DNA from 3 places in the Geobacillus sp. BMUD genome. Region 2 is predicted to be linked to each of the others. Evidence: predicted binding sites of a transcription regulator. Region 2 holds the regulator's gene; each other region holds the start of a gene.
What was found. The regulator LexA, encoded in region 2, represses DNA repair genes until DNA is damaged. The targets are predictions, from matches to a motif close to CGAACATATGTTCG.
Positions count from the first base shown of each region.

Region 1: uvrB (excinuclease ABC subunit UvrB) is a predicted target of LexA. The motif match lies at 5,571-5,584, and genes of this name have one in related genera.
Region 3: addB (helicase-exonuclease AddAB subunit AddB) is a predicted target of LexA. The motif match lies at 3,272-3,285, and genes of this name have one in related genera.

Region 1 covers NZ_SDLA01000015.1:28,183-35,111, reverse strand. Annotated here, with positions in the region: gene ETC05_RS14275 (S41 family peptidase) at 1-23, shown strand, start outside; gene ETC05_RS14270 (glycosyltransferase family 2 protein) at 124-1,116, opposite strand; gene ETC05_RS14265 (DUF6044 family protein) at 1,134-2,804, opposite strand; gene ETC05_RS14260 (MerR family transcriptional regulator) at 3,218-3,736, opposite strand; gene ETC05_RS14255 (PDZ domain-containing protein) at 3,955-5,127, shown strand; gene ETC05_RS14250 (CsbA family protein) at 5,141-5,368, shown strand; gene uvrB (excinuclease ABC subunit UvrB) at 5,655-6,929, shown strand, end outside.
Region 2 covers NZ_SDLA01000001.1:432,229-439,157, reverse strand. Annotated here, with positions in the region: gene ETC05_RS02140 (YneF family protein) at 113-325, opposite strand; gene sirA (sporulation inhibitor of replication protein SirA) at 415-852, opposite strand; gene tkt (transketolase) at 1,109-3,115, opposite strand; gene ETC05_RS02125 (DUF896 domain-containing protein) at 3,222-3,452, opposite strand; gene ETC05_RS02120 (YneB family resolvase-like protein) at 3,580-4,233, opposite strand; gene yneA (cell division suppressor protein YneA) at 4,252-4,557, opposite strand; gene lexA (transcriptional repressor LexA) at 4,710-5,333, shown strand; gene glnA (type I glutamate--ammonia ligase) at 5,398-6,732, opposite strand; gene ETC05_RS02100 (MerR family transcriptional regulator) at 6,772-6,929, opposite strand, start outside.
Region 3 covers NZ_SDLA01000007.1:93,292-100,220, forward strand. Annotated here, with positions in the region: gene aceA (isocitrate lyase) at 1-769, shown strand, start outside; gene ETC05_RS10105 (hypothetical protein) at 945-1,139, shown strand; gene ETC05_RS10110 (competence protein ComK) at 1,260-1,793, shown strand; gene ETC05_RS10115 (TVP38/TMEM64 family protein) at 1,896-2,519, shown strand; gene lepB (signal peptidase I) at 2,516-3,070, shown strand; gene addB (helicase-exonuclease AddAB subunit AddB) at 3,326-6,829, shown strand; gene addA (helicase-exonuclease AddAB subunit AddA) at 6,830-6,929, shown strand, end outside.

The DNA of each region.
Region 1 (6,929 bases), on a different contig from region 2:
TTGGTGTGCTGTTTTCGTCGTGAGCGGGCCAATGATGACGGATAAAAAGAAAAGGGCGCCTCGGCTTTTAGCCCGAGGCGTCCTTTTTATCTTTATATTGGCCCGTGAATCATCTATGACGTTCTATAAGCGGGCCGGCGTTTTCTCCCTTTCTGACGGAAGCGGCAGCTGCACGGTCGTTTCGATCGCAAACCGCGGCCGCCGTTTCACTTCTTGATAAATTTTTCCTATATATTCCCCGATGAGGCCGAGGCTCATCAGCATCAGCCCGCCGATGAACCAAACGGAAATCATGAGCGACGTCCAGCCTGATTCCGCGCGCCCGAGCCACTTGCTGATGAGGGCGTACAGCCCAGCCGCACCGCTGATGAGAAAGGCCAAAAACCCGATGAGCGTAATGGCGCGAATCGGTGCGACGCTTAAGGAGGTGATGCCGTCAAAGGCGAAGGCGAGCATCTTTTTGAGCGGGTATTTCGATTGTCCGGCCCAACGCTCATGTCGGTCGTAAAAGACGCACGTCGAGCGGAACCCAACAAGCGGCACCAATCCGCGCAAAAAGAGATTGACTTCCGTATAGCGGCTCAGTTCATCGAGCGCTCGCTTGCTCATCAGACGGAAATCGGCGTGGTTGTAAATCAGCTCGATTCCGAGCGCCTGCATGAACCGATAAAAGGCCTGGGCGGTCGTACGCTTGAACCACGTGTCTGTCTTTCGGCTACGCCGCACGCCATATACAATGTCATATCCTTCGCGGTATTTTTGCACAAATTCGCGGATCGCCTCCACATCGTCTTGCAAATCGGCGTCAATGGACACGGCGCAATCGGCGTACGCGCGGACGGTGTCAAGCCCAGCGAGCAACGCCCGCTGATGACCGACGTTGCGCGCGAGCTTGATGCCCGCCACGAAGGGGTTTCGTTCGCTTTCTTCTTCAATGAGCGTCCATGTCCGGTCGCGGCTGCCGTCGTCGACAAAAACGATATGGCTGCCGATGGCGACCGCTCCTTCTTCGAGCAGCTGCTCAAGCAAAGCGGTCAGCCGCCGGATCGTTTCCGGCAACACGTCTTCTTCGTTGTAGCATGGGACGACGATGGCCAACAATGGTTTGTCCACCATGTGTTTCTTGCCTCCCTTCACTCCACTTCGTATACATAAATTTTCCATACTGACTGTCGATCGGTGAACGCCCGCAAGAAGCGGAGATGGATGTCGCGGGCGTTCATGATCGGGACGGAGGAAAAAATGTACTTGCCGCCAAGCTGTTTGAATGCCTTTGTGTTGATCTCGAAATGATGGATGACTTTATGCGATCGTTTCGTGAACATATAATGTTTTCCGAGCTCTGCCGAGAACAAATAGACGCGGTTGCCCCAATGGTCGAAATAGTCTTTCAGCACCGGGTTTTTGTCCAATTCCTTGGCGATGATGCGGCGAAATTGCCGCTTATACGACAACGGGTAAAAATTGTTGTACGTATCGAGCGTATAAAACCCGTTGTATTGAGCGATGGCCGGATGAAGCCCAACGCTGGCGACGCGGTAGGAGGATACCGGCTTGCCGATATATCGTTTGATTTCCGAAAATAAATGTTCAGAATAAAACTGCTCGAACGACGGTGTGCCAGCGAGGCGATAGCGGATTTCCTCGTTGAATCCGCCAAGCAGCAGCAGCTGCAGCGTCAGGGCGATCGGTACGAGCCGCCGCCACGCCTCGCGCTCCTTGGCGATGATTTGCAAGGCCAAGGCAAAATCAAGGTAAATGACCATCGGCCGCAAAAAATGGAAGCGGGCGAAATTGAACGTATTCAAAAGCGAAATCCGTTCTTTGAGCGGCTGCCACCCTTTGTAAAACCAAAATGCATACCAAGCCGATAAGGCGATATTCAACCAAAACAGCAAAAGGAAGCGCCGCTCCAATGGTCCGCGCTTTCGGCGCCAAACGAGAAAAAACGCCGCCCAAAGCACCGGCAAGATGATCGGCCCGTGAACGGTCATCACATGCGTATGGCCGAGCACATAGTTTTTTAACGTTAGACGAAGGCAATGGACAAAGCTGAGCCGCGAGGAGAGAAATTCATTTCGGCTCGTCGGTTCTCCATCCAGGACAAGCGAGTACACGAGGCGGTACTCGATGGCCAAAAAGATGCCGGTCATGAGGGCGATGGCAGAGAAAAACGGCTTATTCCACCGCTTGCGGACCATGCCGTCAAACAGCCAAAGCGCCGCCATCGCAGCTAAGAAAAAGAAAAACCCAAGCACAAAGCTGGAGTAAAACGGAAGCAAGACAATGACAAGCCATTCCTTCCATGTCGCTTCTCCGTTGCGGATTGACAGGAACGCCCAAAGCGCCAGCGGCATGCCAAGCGTGCTTAACATGCCGGACGGCCAAAACGGCGTCAACGCAAAAGCAAGCGCCACCCCGACGCGAATGAGCCATGACTCACGGTCAGGCAAAAAATGGCGCTTAAGCAGCCAATACATACCCAAAAAGGCGAATACCCTCGTGATCGTCTGGCTGAGGGCGTATGCCACCATGGAGGGGAACAAAGCGTGCAGCCACACGATGCCGCTGAATTCGGTGCCCAAGGCGTTGCGCGGCAAGCCGTTGATCACTTGCGGAATGACGGCATCGATTGGGCCGAACAGTTGGCCGCTGCGAACGAGCACGCGATACCAAGCGATGTTCGAATCCATATTGTCGTGCACGCGAATATGGGCGTGTTCGCCTAACATGTACAGCGGAGAAAGGTAGAGAGCCAATACGATGAACGCGATGGCGAACGCTTTTCGTTCCCTTTGTTCCATTTCGCACGCCCTCCTTTCCTGTACCAGAAGATTGAACAACGTGACCCATTATAAGCCGCTGCGATTAAAAGAGAATAAGAAAATCGTAAAGAAATCGTAAAAGAAGTAGTGAAGATGACAAACAAAAAAGCTCATCATCACAACATGGCTTGACAGGCAAGACGTTTTCTTGAGCCGCCATATAGTAGAATCATTGATTTATTGATTTTTCCTTATGCATGTCAGTCATACATGATCTGAAACAGTCAAGTACGACGTTTGGTGAAGAGCCACAAAAAAAGAAAGTGTTCCAACGCCCAATGGTGCACCGTTTGTGATCACCATAATATACGCGTGAAACACCTTCACAAAACGATCTATCGTCTTTTCTTGGAAGGGTGACGATCTTTTTGGTCCAATCTGCACGAAACACGTCAGGCAAACAGCCCCATCACGCGCCCCCAGCCGCGCCGTTTTCGTTTCGCCTCTTTCGGCGGTTCATGCGGGGATGGGGGCTGGGTGTTCAACTGTTGTTCAAGACGGGCGACGGTTTGCTCCAGTACGGCGAGGCGGGCGGCGATTTCTTCCATTTCTTGACGGTGATGCAACAGTTGAATGGAGACGACATCATCCGCTTTTTGTTCCAATTGTTGTTCGAGTTCATCCAAGCGCGAGGAGACGCGGGCGATTTCCGGTTCGATTGATTCAAATAAGGCGTCAATGGGAACGTTGTTCCGCGGCGGCGTCGGAGGGCGTTTCGGGGTCGGCGGCGCTTCCATGGCGGCGCCTTGCTCAAACTTGACCCGTTCCAGCAAAGCGATCGTTTTTTCGTCAAACAAGTAGTGGCCCGCCTCGTTTTTCCGCAGCGGAATGTCGTATTTGCGCACCCAGCGCTGGATCGTTTTTGGCGACACCCCAAGGCGAACAGCGACGTCGGATGTTTTCAACTCCATTGTTTCACTCCTCCCTTTTTTTGTCTTGTTTATCCTTTTTCCTCTGTTCCTTGAAAATCCTCCCTTGCCGACAAAACTAGTGCTGATTCGGCAAAGAAAGTGAAAAACAGCGAAGATTCGCCATTGACGAAAAAAGATGGCTCCAGGCATGGGAAATGGCCATGCCATTTGGTAGAATAGAAGGTAAAGAATGATGAACGACGCAAGGGGTGAAGCCGATGGCAACATGGTGGCTGGAATGGCTTGAGGGCATTGCTTCGGTTTGGCGGCAGCCGCTTCTTTATTATGGCGCCGTGCTCGCTTTGGCCGTCGGTTGGCGGCGGGTGAAGCGGGAACGCCGTGATTTTCATGTGCGCGTCTACAACCTATGGAACGAATGGCGCGGGCTTTGGACAAAAGGATGGACGATTGGGCTGGTGTTGTCGGCGGCGGCCGTCGGCATCGGGATCGCGGTGCCGCAGGAAGCGGTTTGGGCGGTGACGGTGCTGACGGTGCTCTTGAGTTTGACGATGGAAGCGCGGTTGTTGTCAGCGGCGTATACGGCAGGCGGCGCACTTCTCGCGTTCGGCTTGGCGGAGCGAAGCGGCGTGTTGTCCCGCTGGCTTCCTGATGGCATGGCGGCGGCGCCGGCTTTGGCGGTGTGGCTTGCATTGCTCTTGCTTTCGGAAGGATGGCTCATCATTCGTACGCGAAACGAGGCGGCCTCGCCGCAGCTTGCGAAAAGCAAGCGGGGGATGACGATCGGTTTGCAATGGACGCAGCGGCTTTGGTTTGTGCCGGTTGTGTTGCCTGTATCAGGCGGAGCGCTGCCGCCGGCTTCCTGGTGGCCGTTCGTTTCGTCTGGCGACAGCTATTCATTTTGGCTCGTGCCGTTTCTTCTTGGCTTTTCCCAGCGCCGCCAGCACACCTTGCCGGCGGAGGCGGCGCATACGGAGGGGCGGCGCGTTGTTCGGCTGGCGTTCGTGGTTGCCCTATCGGCCGCTTCCGGCCTATGGTATCCACCGTTGGCGGTGGCGGCGGGGGCTATGGCCATCATCGGCCGTGAATGGATCGCGTTTTCCGGGCATCGCGCCGACCGCGCCCGTCCGCCCCGCTTTGCCCGCCATCCGCACGGCTTAGTGATTGTCGGCGTGCTTCCTGGCTCGAAAGCGGAAAAAATGGGGCTTTCGATCGGGGAAGTCATCATCAAAACAAACGGCGTCCCGGTGCGGACCGAAACGGAGTTTTACGAGGCGCTCCAACGCAACCGCGCGTTTTGCAAACTGGATGTCGTCGGACATAACGGCGAAGTCCGCTTCGTCCAAGGGGCGCTCTATGAGGATGAGCATCATGAACTTGGGCTGCTGTTCGTCCATGATCGGAACGCATCAGCGTCAGAAGCTGTTTCGTAAAGGAGAATGGGCTATGTGGTTTTTGGCGGCACTCATCATTCCGTGCCTATTGGTGTTGTTGTTTGCGCGGGTGACGTACAATCGGTACATCGCTGTGCTGTTGACCGCTGCGCTGCTTGTCGCGTCTTATTTTAAAGGTTATACGGACGAGCTGCATGAAATCGTCGCTGACATCGCCTCGACGATCGCCGGCTTTCTTTGGGCCGGCGGCATGCTCGACCGCTTGAAACAAAAGCAATAGGCGATGCTTGTTCGTCCGGCCGTCCGTTTGCGCCAAACAGATGCCGCACGTCCCCAACAGGTGGCGCTGTCTGTTTTCATGAAGGGAAGACAGCGCCTTGTTCCATTTGTCGCGTTTGAAACAAGAAAAAGAAGCGGACCTTTGGCAGGAATGGGTCCGCTTTTTTGCGTCTAGTGAATGGAAATCACTGTGCAGGCTGGTACGAATATGAGTTCGCGTTTTTCGTGCATGCATGGCCGCGATGTGATACAATGGGGAAAGATGGTACGAAGGAGGAGGCGAAACGGTGGAGGGCCGTTTTCAATTAGTGTCGCCGTATGAACCGCAAGGCGATCAGCCACAGGCGATCGCCAAGCTCGTTGACGGTTTGCGGCGCGGAGTGAAGCATCAAACGCTGCTTGGGGCGACGGGGACGGGCAAAACGTTTACGATCTCCAACGTGATTGCCCAAGTCAACAAACCAACGCTCGTCATCGCCCACAACAAAACGCTCGCTGGCCAATTGTACAGCGAGCTGAAAGAATTTTTCCCGCACAACGCCGTCGAATATTTTGTCAGCTATTACGATTACTATCAGCCGGAAGCGTACGTGCCGCAGACGGATACGTACATTGAAAAAGACGCGAAAATCAACGATGAAATCGACAAATTGCGGCACTCGGCGACATCGGCTTTGTTTGAGCGCCGGGACGTCATCATCGTCGCCAGCGTGTCGTGCATTTACGGTTTAGGGTCGCCGGAAGAATACCGGGAGCTCGTCGTTTCATTGCGCGTCGGGATGGAAATCGAGCGCAACGCGTTGCTGCGGCGGCTCGTTGACATCCAATACGATCGCAATGACATCGATTTTCGGCGCGGCACGTTCCGCGTCCGCGGCGATGTCGTCGAAATTTTCCCCGCGTCGCGCGATGAACATTGCATTCGCGTCGAATTTTTCGGCGATGAAATCGACCGCATCCGCGAGGTGGACGCCTTGACCGGCGAGGTGCTCGGCGAGCGTGAGCATGTCGCCATTTTCCCGGCGTCGCACTTTGTCACGCGCGAGGAGAAAATGCGGCTCGCCATTCAAAACATCGAACAAGAGCTCGAGGAGCGGCTCGCCGAACTGCGCGCGCAAGGGAAGCTCTTGGAGGCGCAGCGGCTCGAGCAGCGAACGCGCTATGATCTTGAAATGATGCGCGAGATGGGCTTTTGTTCCGGCATCGAAAACTACTCGCGCCATTTGGCGCTGCGGCCGCCGGGCTCGACGCCGTACACCTTGCTTGACTATTTTCCGGACGATTTTTTGATCATCGTTGATGAGTCGCACGTCACCTTGCCGCAGTTGCGCGGCATGTACAACGGCGACCGGGCGCGCAAGCAAGTGCTCGTCGACCACGGCTTTCGCCTGCCGTCGGCGCTTGACAACCGGCCGCTCACGTTTGAAGAGTTCGAGCAAAAAATCAATCAAATTATTTATGTCTCAGCGACGCCGGGGCCGTATGAGCTCGAACACAGCCCGGGCGTTGTCGAACAAATCATCCGCCCGACCGGGCTGTTGGATCCGACGATCGACGTCCGT
Region 2 (6,929 bases):
CCCTTTGTTTCACTAGCAAACAATCGCCATATTATTGTAACAAAACTAGAAAAATTTTGAAAGAACATTTTTACAAAATAAAAAGACACTCTCGATCGAGTGTCCGTTTCGCTTATTTCAGTTGATTGTTCATCATTTTCATCATCTGGTTGATTTTCTTCTGCGAAGGCGTCATGCCCATTTGCATCATCATCATGCGAATCATTTGTTCATTGATTGGCGGGTTTTTCTTCAAATAATTGATCATCGTTCTACGGGCGATGAAAAACCCGATCGCCACCCCGGCGATGAGCGCCAGCACGCCAACGAGAATCGTATCCCACATAGCAGCGATTTTCCTCCTTCTTGTTGTCTCCCTAACAGTGTACTAAACGATGCGCCATTAGACAATATTTCGCGACAAAAATCTTTTCATTACGCAAATTTTCTCCCTTGCGCAGGCGCGGACAGCCAACAGTAATCGACAAAATCAGCGTCGACTGCCAAAAACGTCGGCGACAACTGCGCCAGCGCCCGTCCGATGTCCGCGGCAAGCGGCGCGCTGTCGGCGACAAGAAGCAAGCGGCGCTTTTGCACGACAAGCAACGCTTCCTCGCCGGCGTCGTTTTGCAAAACAAACATATTGCGCTCCAAATTTTTGCCGACGCGGCCGACAAAATATTGCTTTAAGCCGAGTTCCAGACGCGAAAATGACAGCCGTTCGGTGATAAATTCAACTTGCTTGCGGCAAATCGCCTTCAGCGGTGCTTTCGCGTATTGATGCTCACGAAGCAGTTCGACAATTTTTTCTGGCCGATGGCGGTAATGCAGCGCCACATCGTCATTCAACAAATAAATCCAATAGCGGACCATGCCCCATCCCCCATTTCTGTTCATCTATTTTCTATTATAGAAAAGGAAAGGGAAAAAATATGTCTATTAACGGCAAGTTTTTTCACTAACTTTGTCGATTTTTGTTTGCGGTGGACATGCCGCCGTAAACAGGCAACGGGTCATCAACAAGCCGTTCCCTTCGATCCAACCCCGAAACTACTTGAACAAGGCGCAGCGCGGCCATGCTGCATAAAAACAAGCTGCCCCTGCAACAACGCAAGGGCAGCTTTCCCGATTACTTGCCGAGCAACGCTTTCGTGCGGCGGACGACGTTGTCAACGGTGAAGCCATACTCGGCCATGATTTTCTCTCCCGGAGCCGAAGCGCCGAACCGATCGATGGCCAAAATGTCGCCCTCGGCGCCGACGTAGCGCTCCCAACCGAGCGACGCCCCCATTTCAATAGCGAGCCGTTTCGTCACCGTCGGCGGAAGCACTTCATCGCGGTACGATTTTGGCTGCGCTTCGAAGCGATCCCACGATGGCATGCTGATGACGGAGACATGGATGCCCTCAGCGGCGAGAGCTTCTTGCGCTTTGACGGCTAAACCAACTTCCGAGCCGGTCGCCAACAACAGCGCCTCCGGAGCGCCGTTTTTCGCCGGTGAAACGACGTACGCACCTTTTTTCACGCCTTCATACGCCAACTCGGCTGTTGTCGCCAATGTCGGCACATCTTGACGCGTCAAGACAAGGGCGGTCGGTTTGTCCGTCGATTCGAGCGCCAGCCGCCATGCCGCCGCGGTTTCATTCGCATCGGCCGGTCGGATGACCGACAAGTTCGGCATGGCTCGAAGCGAAGCAAGATGTTCGACCGGCTCGTGCGTCGGTCCGTCTTCGCCGACGGCGATGCTGTCGTGCGTCAACACATACGTGACCGGCAGCCCCATGAGCGCCGCGAGTCGAATGGCCGGGCGCAAATAGTCGGAAAACACGAAGAACGTGCCCCCGAACACCTTCAATCCACCATGGAGCGCCATGCCGTTCAGCGCCGCCCCCATGGCAAACTCGCGCACGCCAAACCAAATGTTGCGACCTTCATAGCTGTCCGGCAGGAAGTTGCCGCCGCCTTTGATGAGCGTTTTGTTCGAGCTTGCCAAGTCCGCCGAACCGCCGAACAGTTGCGGCACCGCTTTGGCGATGGCGTTGATGACTTCGCCCGAAGACGAGCGAGTGGCTAGGCTTTTGCCCGCTTCGTATACCGGCAATGAAGCTTCCCATCCGTCCGGAAGTCTGCCTTCGATCGCTCGCTTCAATTGGGCGGCCAGTTCCGGATAGGCCTGTTCATAGGCGGCGAACTGTTCGTTCCATTCCGCTTCTTTTTTTGCCCCCGGCTCTTGCACCGTTTCCCGGAAATGGACATATACTTCTTCCGGTACATAAAAATCTTCGGCGAACGTCCAGCGGTACGCTTCCTTCGTCAACTTCGCCTCTTCCGCGCCGAGCGGAGCGCCATGAACGCCGGACGTGCCCGCTTTATTTGGCGCACCGTAGCCGATCGTCGTTTTCACTTCAATGAGCGTCGGCCGGCTGAGATCAGCCCGTGCTTCTTCCAACGCTTTTGCGATTTCTTCAATGTTATTGCCGTCCTCAACGCGCAAATATTGCCATCCGTACGCTTCAAAACGCTGGGCGACGTTTTCCGAGAACGACAGATTGAGCTCCCCGTCTAGCGAGATGTCGTTCGAGTCATACAGGACAATCAGACGGCCCAACTTTAAATGGCCGGCGAGTGACGCAGCTTCGCTTGCCACGCCTTCCATCAAATCGCCGTCGCCGCAAATGGCGTACGTATAATGATTGATGATCTCAAAGCCGTCTCGGTTGTATGTAGCCGCCAAATGTCGTTCCGCCATGGCCATGCCGACCGCCATCGCAATCCCTTGGCCGAGCGGGCCGGTCGTCGCTTCCACCCCCGGCGTATGACCGTATTCCGGATGGCCTGGCGTTTTGCTTCCCCACTGGCGGAACTGCTTGAGGTCGTCCATGGATACGTCGTACCCGCTTAAATGGAGCAAGCTGTAAAGCAGCATCGATCCATGGCCCGCGGATAAGATGAACCGATCGCGGTTGAACCAACTTGGATTTGCTGGATTGTGGTTCATAAATTTCGTCCAAAGCGTATACGCCATCGGCGCTGCACCCATCGGCATGCCTGGGTGCCCGGATTTCGCTTTTTCGATCGCGTCAATCGACAGCGTTCGAATCGTCGTAATCGCCAACTCCTCGATTGAATGCGCCATCGTCTTCCTCCCTTTCATCAACATGGTGTCATTTACTATCATATAGAAAATTGACTTGCTTGTACAACGTTTCTTTTTCTTCCAACGCGAACGAGGCAATGATTCCTTAATGGAAACGCCGCTGCCGGCTTTCCTTCAATTTTTGGGGCGTTACGTCATTGCCGTTTGGGTCGATGACGGTCACCGCATGCAGCATATCGGTCATCGCTTTGCGGAACGCCTGAATATACTCGCGGCGCAATTTCGCCTGCTCAAGCGTCTCTTCGGCTGACAAGCCAGCCGTTTTTGCCTTTCTCGCCAGTTCGTTGATGCGGGCAAGTTTATGTTTCGCGATCATCAGGCATCTTCTCCTATCTGTCATATTCTCACTCGACTTCATCTTATCGGATGAAACGGGAGGATGGCAACGATGTCTCAGTTTTCTTCATCTGTTCGCCGCTTTTAAGATTAGGTGCGTCACACGATCAACGCTGCCGTTGTTGCTCGTCCATATATTCTTGGTAACGGCGATGAACAGTCGCCTTGGACGCCTCATAGCCAAAGCTCCGCAGCGTCGCGGCGATATCAGCAAATGTCAAGCCGCGTTCGCGCAAGCGGACGATCTCCTCGACCGGCAGATCGATTCGATCGCGCCCGGCGTTTTCACCCTGGCGCCTCAAGTTCCGCTCCGGACGATAGCCGCGCTCGACGGCCCGCCTCATGCCGCGCTTAATTTTCGCATTATGTATTTTCCGCTGGTACTCCTCAACAATAGCGATGATGGACAACACCATCTCATCGGCTTCCGACAGCGGCATTTCCCCTCGGTGGTTGGCGCTGTATATTTTCACCCCTTGCTTTTTCAAACAGTGCAGCACCGCCATGCGCGCATGGCCGCGCCCAAGCCGCGTTTCATCTTGAATAAGCAACACATCGACGCTTCCCTCTTCGCACAATTCGAGAAGCTCCAATACGCCATCGCGATCAGCTTCATAACCGCTCGCCTGCTCAGCGATTACCTTGACGACTTCAAATCCACACTCAGCCGCCAGATGCTCCAGCTCATCGCGTTGCCTAGCCAGCGACGTTTCCTGCTCTGTTTTGTCTGTGCTGACGCGGCAATAAATGACCGCTCTCATGGCCTCCCCTTCTTTCTGTCACCGGTTGACGGCCAATGAGCCGCCCTGCTTTGATTTTAACACGGGGATCACGATTTGTTCACCTGCCGTGAGGCGCGAACTCGACAGGTGATTCATCTCCATCACCCAGCGGATAAACTCATTCGGCGACAGCCCGTGCTCCTCTTCATACTGCTTCGCCAACCCCCAAAGCGTATCGCCAGGAGCGACCGTGATCGTCACGTATTCTTTTTGATCGACCGGGCTGCTGGCGTAGACGAACCCTGCCAACACGAGCGCAAACAAAAAAGAGAATAGAAAGTGGTGCAACAATGTTTTTCCCATTTCCCCCACCTTTTCCTAGAATGTTTGTTCGCTTTCCTTCATTATATCTAGGAACGTTTGTTTGTGTCAATAAAAAACTCGAACTCATGTTTGTTTTTTCATCTTCCGCATGATATAATGGAGGCAAATGATGTAGCAAGAGGTGTGAAACGATGACGAAACTGTCAAAACGACAGCAGCAAATTTTAGAGTTTATTAAACAGGAAGTGAGAACGAAGGGGTATCCGCCGTCGGTGCGGGAAATTGGGGAAGCGGTCGGGCTTGCGTCAAGCTCAACCGTCCATGGGCATCTCGCGCGCCTAGAGAGCAAAGGATACATCCGCCGCGATCCGACAAAGCCGCGCGCCATTGAAATTTTGGACCCTGACATGGCCAAGGAAAAAGAAAAAGAGGAAACGATCTCTGTGCCGATCATCGGCAAAGTGACGGCCGGCCAACCGATTACCGCAGTGGAAAATATCGAAGGCTACTTTCCGTTGCCAAAACGGCTCGCCTCAGGCGAAGAACAGCTGTTTATGCTTGAAGTGATGGGCGACAGCATGATCGAAGCCGGCATTCTCGACGGCGACTACGTCATCGTCCGCCAACAGTCATCGGCCAACAACGGCGACATCGTTGTCGCCATGACGGAAGACAACGAAGCGACGGTGAAGCGGTTTTTCAAGGAAAAAGACCACATCCGCCTGCAGCCGGAAAACGCGCATCTTGAACCGATCCTCGTCCGCGACTGCACGATTCTCGGCAAAGTGATCGGCGTCTATCGCCTGATCGACTAAGAGTCCGGCCAGCGCTGCCGCCATAACAAAAGCTGCCCGAAAAACAGGGCAGCTTTTTTATGCATCAGTAAAGCTCCAAATATTGATCCAATTCCCATTGATGGACCGTTGTCCGGTACATATCCCACTCGATTTCCTTCGCTTCGATGAAATGCTCGAATAAATGTTTGCCGAGCGCGTGAATCATCACTTCATCGGACTTCAAGTTTTCCAGCGCTTCATGCAGCGTTGCCGGCAAATCGACGATGCCTTCTTCGAGCCGTTCTTCTTTCGTCATGACGTAAATGTTTCGATCCACTGGCGCCGGAGGAGTGAGTTTGTTGCGAATGCCGTCAAGCCCAGCGGCTAAAAGCACCGCCATAGCCAAGTATGGGTTGGCCGACGGGTCGACACTGCGCACCTCGATGCGCGTGCTCATGCCGCGCGAAGCGGGAATGCGGATGAGCGGGCTGCGGTTGCGCGCCGACCAAGCGACGTAGCACGGCGCTTCATAGCCTGGAACAAGCCGCTTGTACGAGTTGACGGTCGGGTTCGTCACCGCCGTAAAGTTCGGCGCATGCTTCAGCACACCAGCGATAAACTGACGCGCCGTATCGCTCAACTGCAAATCGCCGTTCGGGTCGAAAAAGGCGTTTTCACCGTTGCGGAACAGCGACAAGTTGCAGTGCATCCCTGAACCGTTAATCCCAAAAATCGGCTTCGGCATAAAGGTCGCATGCAATCCGTGTTTGCGGGCGATCGTTTTGACGACGAGCTTAAACGTTTGAATGTCGTCGCATGCTTTAATGGCATGGGCGTATTTAAAATCAATCTCATGCTGGCCCGGGGCGACTTCATGATGGGACGCTTCGATTTCAAACCCCATTTCCTCAAGCTCAAGCACAATGTCGCGTCGGCAATTTTCCCCAAGATCCGTCGGCGCCAAATCGAAATAGCCGCCGCGATCGTTCAGCTCCATCGTCGGGTGTCCTTTTTCGTCCAGCTTAAAGAGGAAGAATTCTGGCTCAGCCCCTAAGTTAAAGGCGTTGAAGCCGAGCGACTCCATCTCTTTTAGCATCCGCTTCAAGTTATAGCGCGGACAGCCTTCAAACGGCGTGCCATCCGGGTTGTAAATGTCGCAGATAAAGCGGGCGACTTTTCCTTTTTCTGCGGTCCACGGGAAAATGACGAACGTATCCAAGTCCGGATACAAATACATATCCGACTCTTCAATGCGGACAAATCCTTCGATCGACGATCCGTCAAACATAATTTTGTTGTTAAGCGCTTTCTCCAACTGACTGATGGGAATTTCGACGTTTTTGATCGTGCCCAAAATATCGGTGAATTGCAGGCGGATGTACTTGACATTTTCCTCTTTGACGATGTGTAGAATGTCGTCACGCGTATATTTTGCCATGTTGAAACTCCTCCCCGGCTCGGAAATCATTTTCCGTCATTAATGAAAGAAGCGAGCGAGATCTCCTTGGCGAAGCGATGCGCGCTGAAACCGCCCGGCCTGCAACAATTCATTCCGCAAAATTTCGCGCAGTTCTTCATCCGACAGCTTCGGTTTTCCTGCTTTTTCGACTTTCTCCGCTTGCCCGTGGCGCCCTT
Region 3 (6,929 bases), on a different contig from region 2:
GGCCGGCGTCCATTTTGAAGACCAGCTGTCGTCGGAGAAAAAATGCGGCCATTTAGGCGGCAAAGTGCTTTTGCCGACGCAAACGGCGATTCGTAACTTGATCGCGGCGCGGTTGGCCGCCGATGTCATGGGGGTTCCGACGGTGCTCATCGCACGAACTGACGCGAACGCTGCTGATTTGATCACAAGCGACATCGATCCGCGCGATCAAGCGTTTATCACTGGGGAACGGACTCCAGAAGGGTTTTATCGCACAAGAGCTGGTTTGGATCAAGCGATCGCCCGCGGGCTTGCCTATGCGCCATATGCCGACCTCATTTGGTGCGAGACGAGCGAGCCGAATTTGGATGAGGCGCGCCGATTTGCCGAAGCCATCCATGAGAAATTCCCCGGCAAGCTGCTGGCGTACAACTGCTCGCCGTCGTTCAACTGGAAGAAAAAATTGGACGACGAAACGATCGCCAAATTCCAGCAAGAGCTCGGCAAAATGGGATACAAATTCCAATTCGTGACATTGGCCGGCTTCCATGCGCTCAACTACAGCATGTTCGAACTGGCGCGCGGCTACAAAGAGCGCGGCATGGCGGCGTACGCCGAGCTGCAGCAAGCGGAGTTTGCCGCCGAGAAGTATGGCTATACGGCGACGCGCCATCAGCGCGAAGTCGGCACGGGCTATTTCGACGAAGTCGCCCAAGTGATCTCTGGCGGCCAATCGTCAACCGTCGCTTTGAAAGGATCGACCGAAGAGGAACAGTTTACGACAGCGTAATGCAAACCGATCGCAAACGAAGACGAAAGCCCGGCTTGACCGGGCTTTTTCCGTGAAAATGCAGGACTGACGCGGATTTTCATCCCCGGGTGGAGGGCAAAAGGTTGCCCATGGATCTTTTTTGTGTATAAAAGGAAAAAGATGGAGCATCCTATAGGCGTAGGGAGGCGATGGGATGGAAAAAAACAAAAGCAACCTGCCGGAGCTGATGCCTGCCGAGTTTCGTGTCAGCACGGATCTTCATTTTGAGCAATGGTCGATGAATGAAGAGACGTATGCTGGCGACTCGGTCGGCGAGCATACCGCGTTGGAACAAGCGAATGAATATTTAGCATCCAAAGAAATCGGCCAAACGTTCGAAAACTCCTAGAACGCCCATGACGATTGTCATGGGTTTTTTCATTAGATTTTTTGCAAAATATAGAAAAATATAACTGCTGATGGTATGATAGGAGTAGTGAGCGAGTTGATTAAGAGAGGAGATGAACGGATGAAAGTCAATGAATTCATTGTATTGGAGCAATTCATCGTAAGCCGTTATACGATGGCGATTCTCCCATACTTTTTAAACAGCGATGTGTATGCGAAAGTCATTGAAGAGGACGGCGAATATATCATCAAACAAACGCCGATTGACATTATTAAACATAGTTGTGATTATTACGGAAGCAGCTTTCAAGGAAGAAAAGAAGGAACAAAAGCCGTCATTGGCATTACTCATAAAGCGCCGATCGCCATTGAACCAGCCAATGAAATTTACGTATTTCCAACCGCCTCTCCGCGTGACTCCCGCTGCGTTTGGCTCTCGCACATGCACGTCTATCGGTATGAGCCTGCCAAATATGAGCGGACCATCGTTTATTTCCGCAACGGAAAAAGCATATCCCTCGATGTTTCCTGCAAATCGTTCATCAACCAGCTATACCGAACGGCTCAACTTCGGACAAAATTATCCGAGCGGATGGAAGCGAGGGAGCGCAAACTCCAATACATATTTCGCATGCAGCAAGAAAAACAGAGCTAGCTGAACAAATTGATAAAAATGGATTTTCCTAAAGATGAGTTCAAATTAGGCGCCTGGACGTGTAAAATAAAGATATAAACGGCATTTGAATGGGGAATAGACATGGATATGGAAACAATCAGACAATGGTTCACGCTCGACAGCATCCTTTCCCTGCTCGAACAATACCGCTCTTTCGGCGTGCTTCCCGGCATCGCAGCGACGCTGCTTGAGTCGTTTTTTCCCATTTTGCCCATGTTCGTCTTCGTGATGGCGAACGCAGCGGCGTTCGGACTATGGAAAGGGTTTCTGATCTCTTGGCTAGGCGCTTCACTTGGCTCGCTCATTGTGTTTTGGCTGACGCGGAAAGTGGGGCAGAAGCGTTTTTTTCACTTTGTCCGTCGCCACCCGAAAGTGCGGCAATTTATGCATTGGATTGAGCGACACGGATTTGGTCCGCTGTTTTTGTTGTATTGCTTTCCGTTCACCCCATCGGCGCTCGTCAATATTGTTGCTGGGCTGTCGCGCATCAGCCGCCAGCAGTTTGTATTGGCGGTGCTGCTAGGAAAGATGATCATGGTGTTTACCATCAGTTTTATCGGCTATGACTTAGAGGCGCTCATCCGTCAGCCGTTGCGCACGGCGATGATCGCCGTAGTCGTTCTGTTGCTTTGGTATGCCGGAAAACGGGTGGAAGCGCGATTTTCATTGACGGAAAAACAAGGCGGCGAGGAGGGCGGGGAGTGACAAAGCAAAAGGAAAAAGAAAAACGAGGCCGCCGATGGCTTTGGTTTGTTGCTGCTTGCATTGTCGCCGCGCTCCGGTTGTTCGTGTTCAGCAATTACGTGGTGGAAGGGAAATCGATGATGCCGACGCTAGAGAGCGGCAATTTGTTGATCGTCAATAAACTTTCCTACGACATAGGGCCTATTCGCCGGTTTGACATTGTCGTTTTTCACGCCAACAAAAAGGAAGATTACGTTAAGCGAGTCATCGGTCTGCCTGGCGATCGGATCGAGTACAAAAACGACGTCTTGTATGTCAACGGAAAAAGAGTTGACGAACCGTATTTGCGCCCGTATAAGCAAAAGTTGCTTGATGGCAGGCTGACCGGGGATTTTACGCTTGAGGAGGTGACTGGGAAAACACGGGTGCCTCCCGGCTGCATTTTCGTTCTTGGCGATAACCGGCTTAGCAGCTGGGACAGCCGCCATTTTGGGTTTGTCAAAATCAACCAAATTGTCGGCAAAGTGGACTTTCGCTACTGGCCGTTTAAACAGTTCGCCTTTCAGTTTTAACCTCTGTCCGAAAGAAGTCTTCCGCTTCTATAACGAAGTGAAGCTTCGCAGACCAATAAATGGGATCCTTCGAAGCGAGGTTGTTCAGCCGTCCGACAGTCGCTGACATGTCGGCTCGCTCCACAAAAAGAAATAAACGTTAACGTTTCAGATTGCCTCCATATAACCCACAGCCGGAAGGCGTTTTTTTCTTCCTAAAAACGAACATACGTGCTAAAATAAAACAAATAGAGGAAACGAATGGTGGTGGATACAATGTCGCTGCGGTTTTTGCTCGGGCGGTCAGGAAGTGGGAAAACGGCTGTCTGCCTCGAAGAAATTCGCCGTCAGCTGCAAGAGGATCCAAAAGGAAGGGTGATCGTCTATCTCGTTCCAGAGCAAATGACGTTTCAATGTGAATACGCGTTGATACATACCGATGGAGTGGGCGGAATGATTCGGGCTCAAGTGTTCAGTTTCACTCGCCTCGCTTGGCGCGTGCTGCAGGAAACAGGCGGTATAACCCGGTATCACATTCATGATGTTGGCGTGCAGATGATGATCCGCAAAATTATTGAGCAACGCAGACAAGAGCTGAAACTGTTTGGGCGCGCGGCGGACAAACATGGCTTTATTGAGCAGCTGAACGAAATGATCGCTGAATGTAAGCGATATTGCTTGACGCCCGATGAACTCCGCCGTCATGCCGAAGCGCTCGAGAACGGGTCAAGCCAGCCGGGGCGCCGTTTGCTGGCTGATAAGTTGAGCGATGTAGCGCTCGTTTATGAGGAGCTTGAGAAAGGCCTTGCCGGCCACTATCTTGATTCGGAAGATTATTTGCGTCTGCTGGCTGAACATATTCCGCGCTCAAGTTATTTGCGGGATGCTGACATTTATATCGATGGCTTTCATCATTTCGCGCCGCAAGAATATATGATCATCGAACAGCTTCTTCGCCATTGCCGGCGCGTCACCGTGTGTTTGACGATCGACCGGCCGTATGACGACGAAATGCCGGACGAACTTCATCTCTTTTATTTGCCGGCGCAAACATACCGTCAGTTGTGCGAGCTGGCGCTAAGCAATGATATTGCGATCGAAGAGCCGATCGTGCTTTCGGCCAACCGCCGCCATGAGGACAGGGCTCTCGTACATCTTGAGGCGCAATTTCATCGCCGCCCGTTGCTTCCATATCGTGCAGAGACCGATGCCATCCATCTTTATGAGGCGTCCAATCGCCGAGCGGAAATCGAAGCGGTCGCACGCGAAATTATTCGCCTTGTCCGTGATGAAGGGGCCCGCTATCGCGACATTGCGCTGATCATTCGCCAGACGGAGGCGTACCGTGATCTGGTGAAAACGGTGTTTTTTGATTTTGGGATCCCGTATTTTATGGATGAAAAAGAGCCGATGCACCACCATCCGCTCATTGAACTCGTGCGCGCTGCCTTAGAGACGGTCGTGACGCGTTGGCGATATGAAGCGGTGTTTCGGGCGGTGAAAACGGATTTGCTTTTTCCAGCGGACGGTGATCTGCATATGTGGCGCGAGGCGGCCGACAAGCTTGAAAATTATGTGCTTGCTTACGGAATCAAAGGGGATAAGTGGACAAACAATGAGCGTTGGACGTATCGGCGCTATCAGGCGCTTGACGGTTTGAACGTGCCGCAGACAGACGAGGAGCGCCAGTTTGAGGACAAGCTCAATGAATGGCGCGAGGCGCTGGCCGCCCCGCTCCGCCGGTTGGAGCGCCGTCTGCGCCGGGCAGAGGACGGACAAGGGTTTTGCATGGCATTATATCTGTTTTTGGAAGAATTGCAGATTCCAAAAAAACTAGAGAAAATGAGCGCGCAAGCAGAAGCAGACGGCCGCCTCGTTGAAGCGCGCCAGCATGAACAGGCATGGAACGCTGTCATCGATCTGCTTGATCAATATGTTGAAATGCTTGGGACAGAATCGCTGTCGCTCAACGAGTTTGCCAAGATTATTGAGGCTGGGCTCGATCGGCTCGAATTCTCCCTCGTGCCGCCGGCGATGGACCAGGTGATCGTCGCACAGCTTGATCGCTCGCGTTTAATTGGGGTGCACTATGCGTTTGTAATCGGCGCCAATGAGGGCGTTATTCCAGCGAAAGTGAAGGACGACGGGCTGATGGCCGAAATGGAGCGCGAGCAGCTGCGCGAACTGGGGGCAGCGCTTGCTCCGGGGGGACGGGAGCAGCTGTTTTACGATCCGTTTTTTGTTTACTTGGCGCTCGTTTGCCCAAGCCGCCGGCTGTACGTCACGTATCCGCTTGCTGATGGCGAAGGGAAGGCGCTGATGCCTTCACCGCTCATCAGGCAGCTGGCTGAACTGTTTCCGCATGCTCCGGTGCATCTGTGCGGCAACGACCCGTTCGACGCCCCGGCAGAAAAAGCAGAGGCGTTCGTGACCGCGCCGCGGGCGACGCAAACGTATTTAATCAGCCAACTCCAAGCATGGAAGCGCAACTACGGCATCGATCCGCTTTGGTGGGATGTATATAACACGTTCATCGGCCACCGGGACTGGAAGGAGCAGGTGCGGCATGCTGTTTCCGCGCTCTTTTATACAAACGGAGCAAAGCCGCTCAAAAAAAAGTGGAGCCAGCGGCTGTACGGCAAAAAAATTCAGGCGAGCGTCTCGCGCATGGAGCAGTTTCAAAAATGCCCGTATGCCCATTTCGCATCGCACGGACTGCGGTTGAAAGAGCGCAACGTTTTCCGGCTTGAGGCACCGGATGTGGGGCAATTGTTCCATGCCGCCATCAAGCAAATCGCCGATCGGTTGCGTGAACAGCATCTTGATTGGCGCGAACTGTCAAGACCAGACTGCGAACGGCTGTCGGCCGAAGCGGTCGAGCGAATCGCCCCGCTCATCCAGCAGCAAGTGCTCTCAAGCTCTCATCGCTATGAATATATGAAACGAAAATTAAAACATGTTGTTGCTCGTACAACCCATGTGTTAAGTGAGCATGCGCGGGCGAGCGGATTCGTTCCGATCGGACTTGAGCTTTCGTTTGGCCCGAACGGCGACCTGCCGCCGCTTCGGTTTCGTCTTCGCGATGGCACTGTGATGGAACTCATCGGGCGGATCGACCGCGTCGATAAGGCGGAAAGCAGCCAAGGAGTGCTTCTTCGCATTATTGATTACAAATCGAGCGCGAAAACGCTCGATTTAACGGAAGTATATTACGGCTTGGCGCTGCAAATGCTCACCTACTTGGACATCGTGCTGACGTATGCCGAACAGCTTGTCGGACAGCCAGCCTTGCCGGCCGGGGTGCTTTATTTTCATATCCACAATCCGATCGTTCAAGCGAAGCAATGGGTGGATGACGAAATCGAAATGGCAAAAAAGTTGCTTGAACCGTTTCGGATGCGCGGGCTGCTGCTTGCTGATGTCGAGGCGATCCGACTGATGGACAGCCGAACGGAAGACGGACAATGGTCGCTGATTGTGCCTGCTCAGCTTACGAAAAGCGGGTCGATCCATTCGCGTTCGTCGGTGGCGAGTCCATCCGATTTTGCCGCGCTTCGCCAGCATGTCCGCCGTTTGTTTATCGACATCGGCGGACAAATCGTCGACGGCGTCGTGTCGATCGCCCCGTACAAGTTGAAAGATAAAACGGCATGCGATTTTTGCTCATTTAAACCGGTCTGCCAATTTGATGAGGCCCTCTCCGGCAACGAATACCGGAAGCTTGCTCCGCAAACGAAGGAAGCGGTGATGGAAAAACTAGCGGAAGGGAAGGAAGAATAAATGAACGTCACGATTCGTCCGAAGCCGGCTGGGAGCCGATGGACGGATGAACAATGGAAGGCGATCGTCGCGGGCGGCCGCGATATTCTTGTCGCTGCGG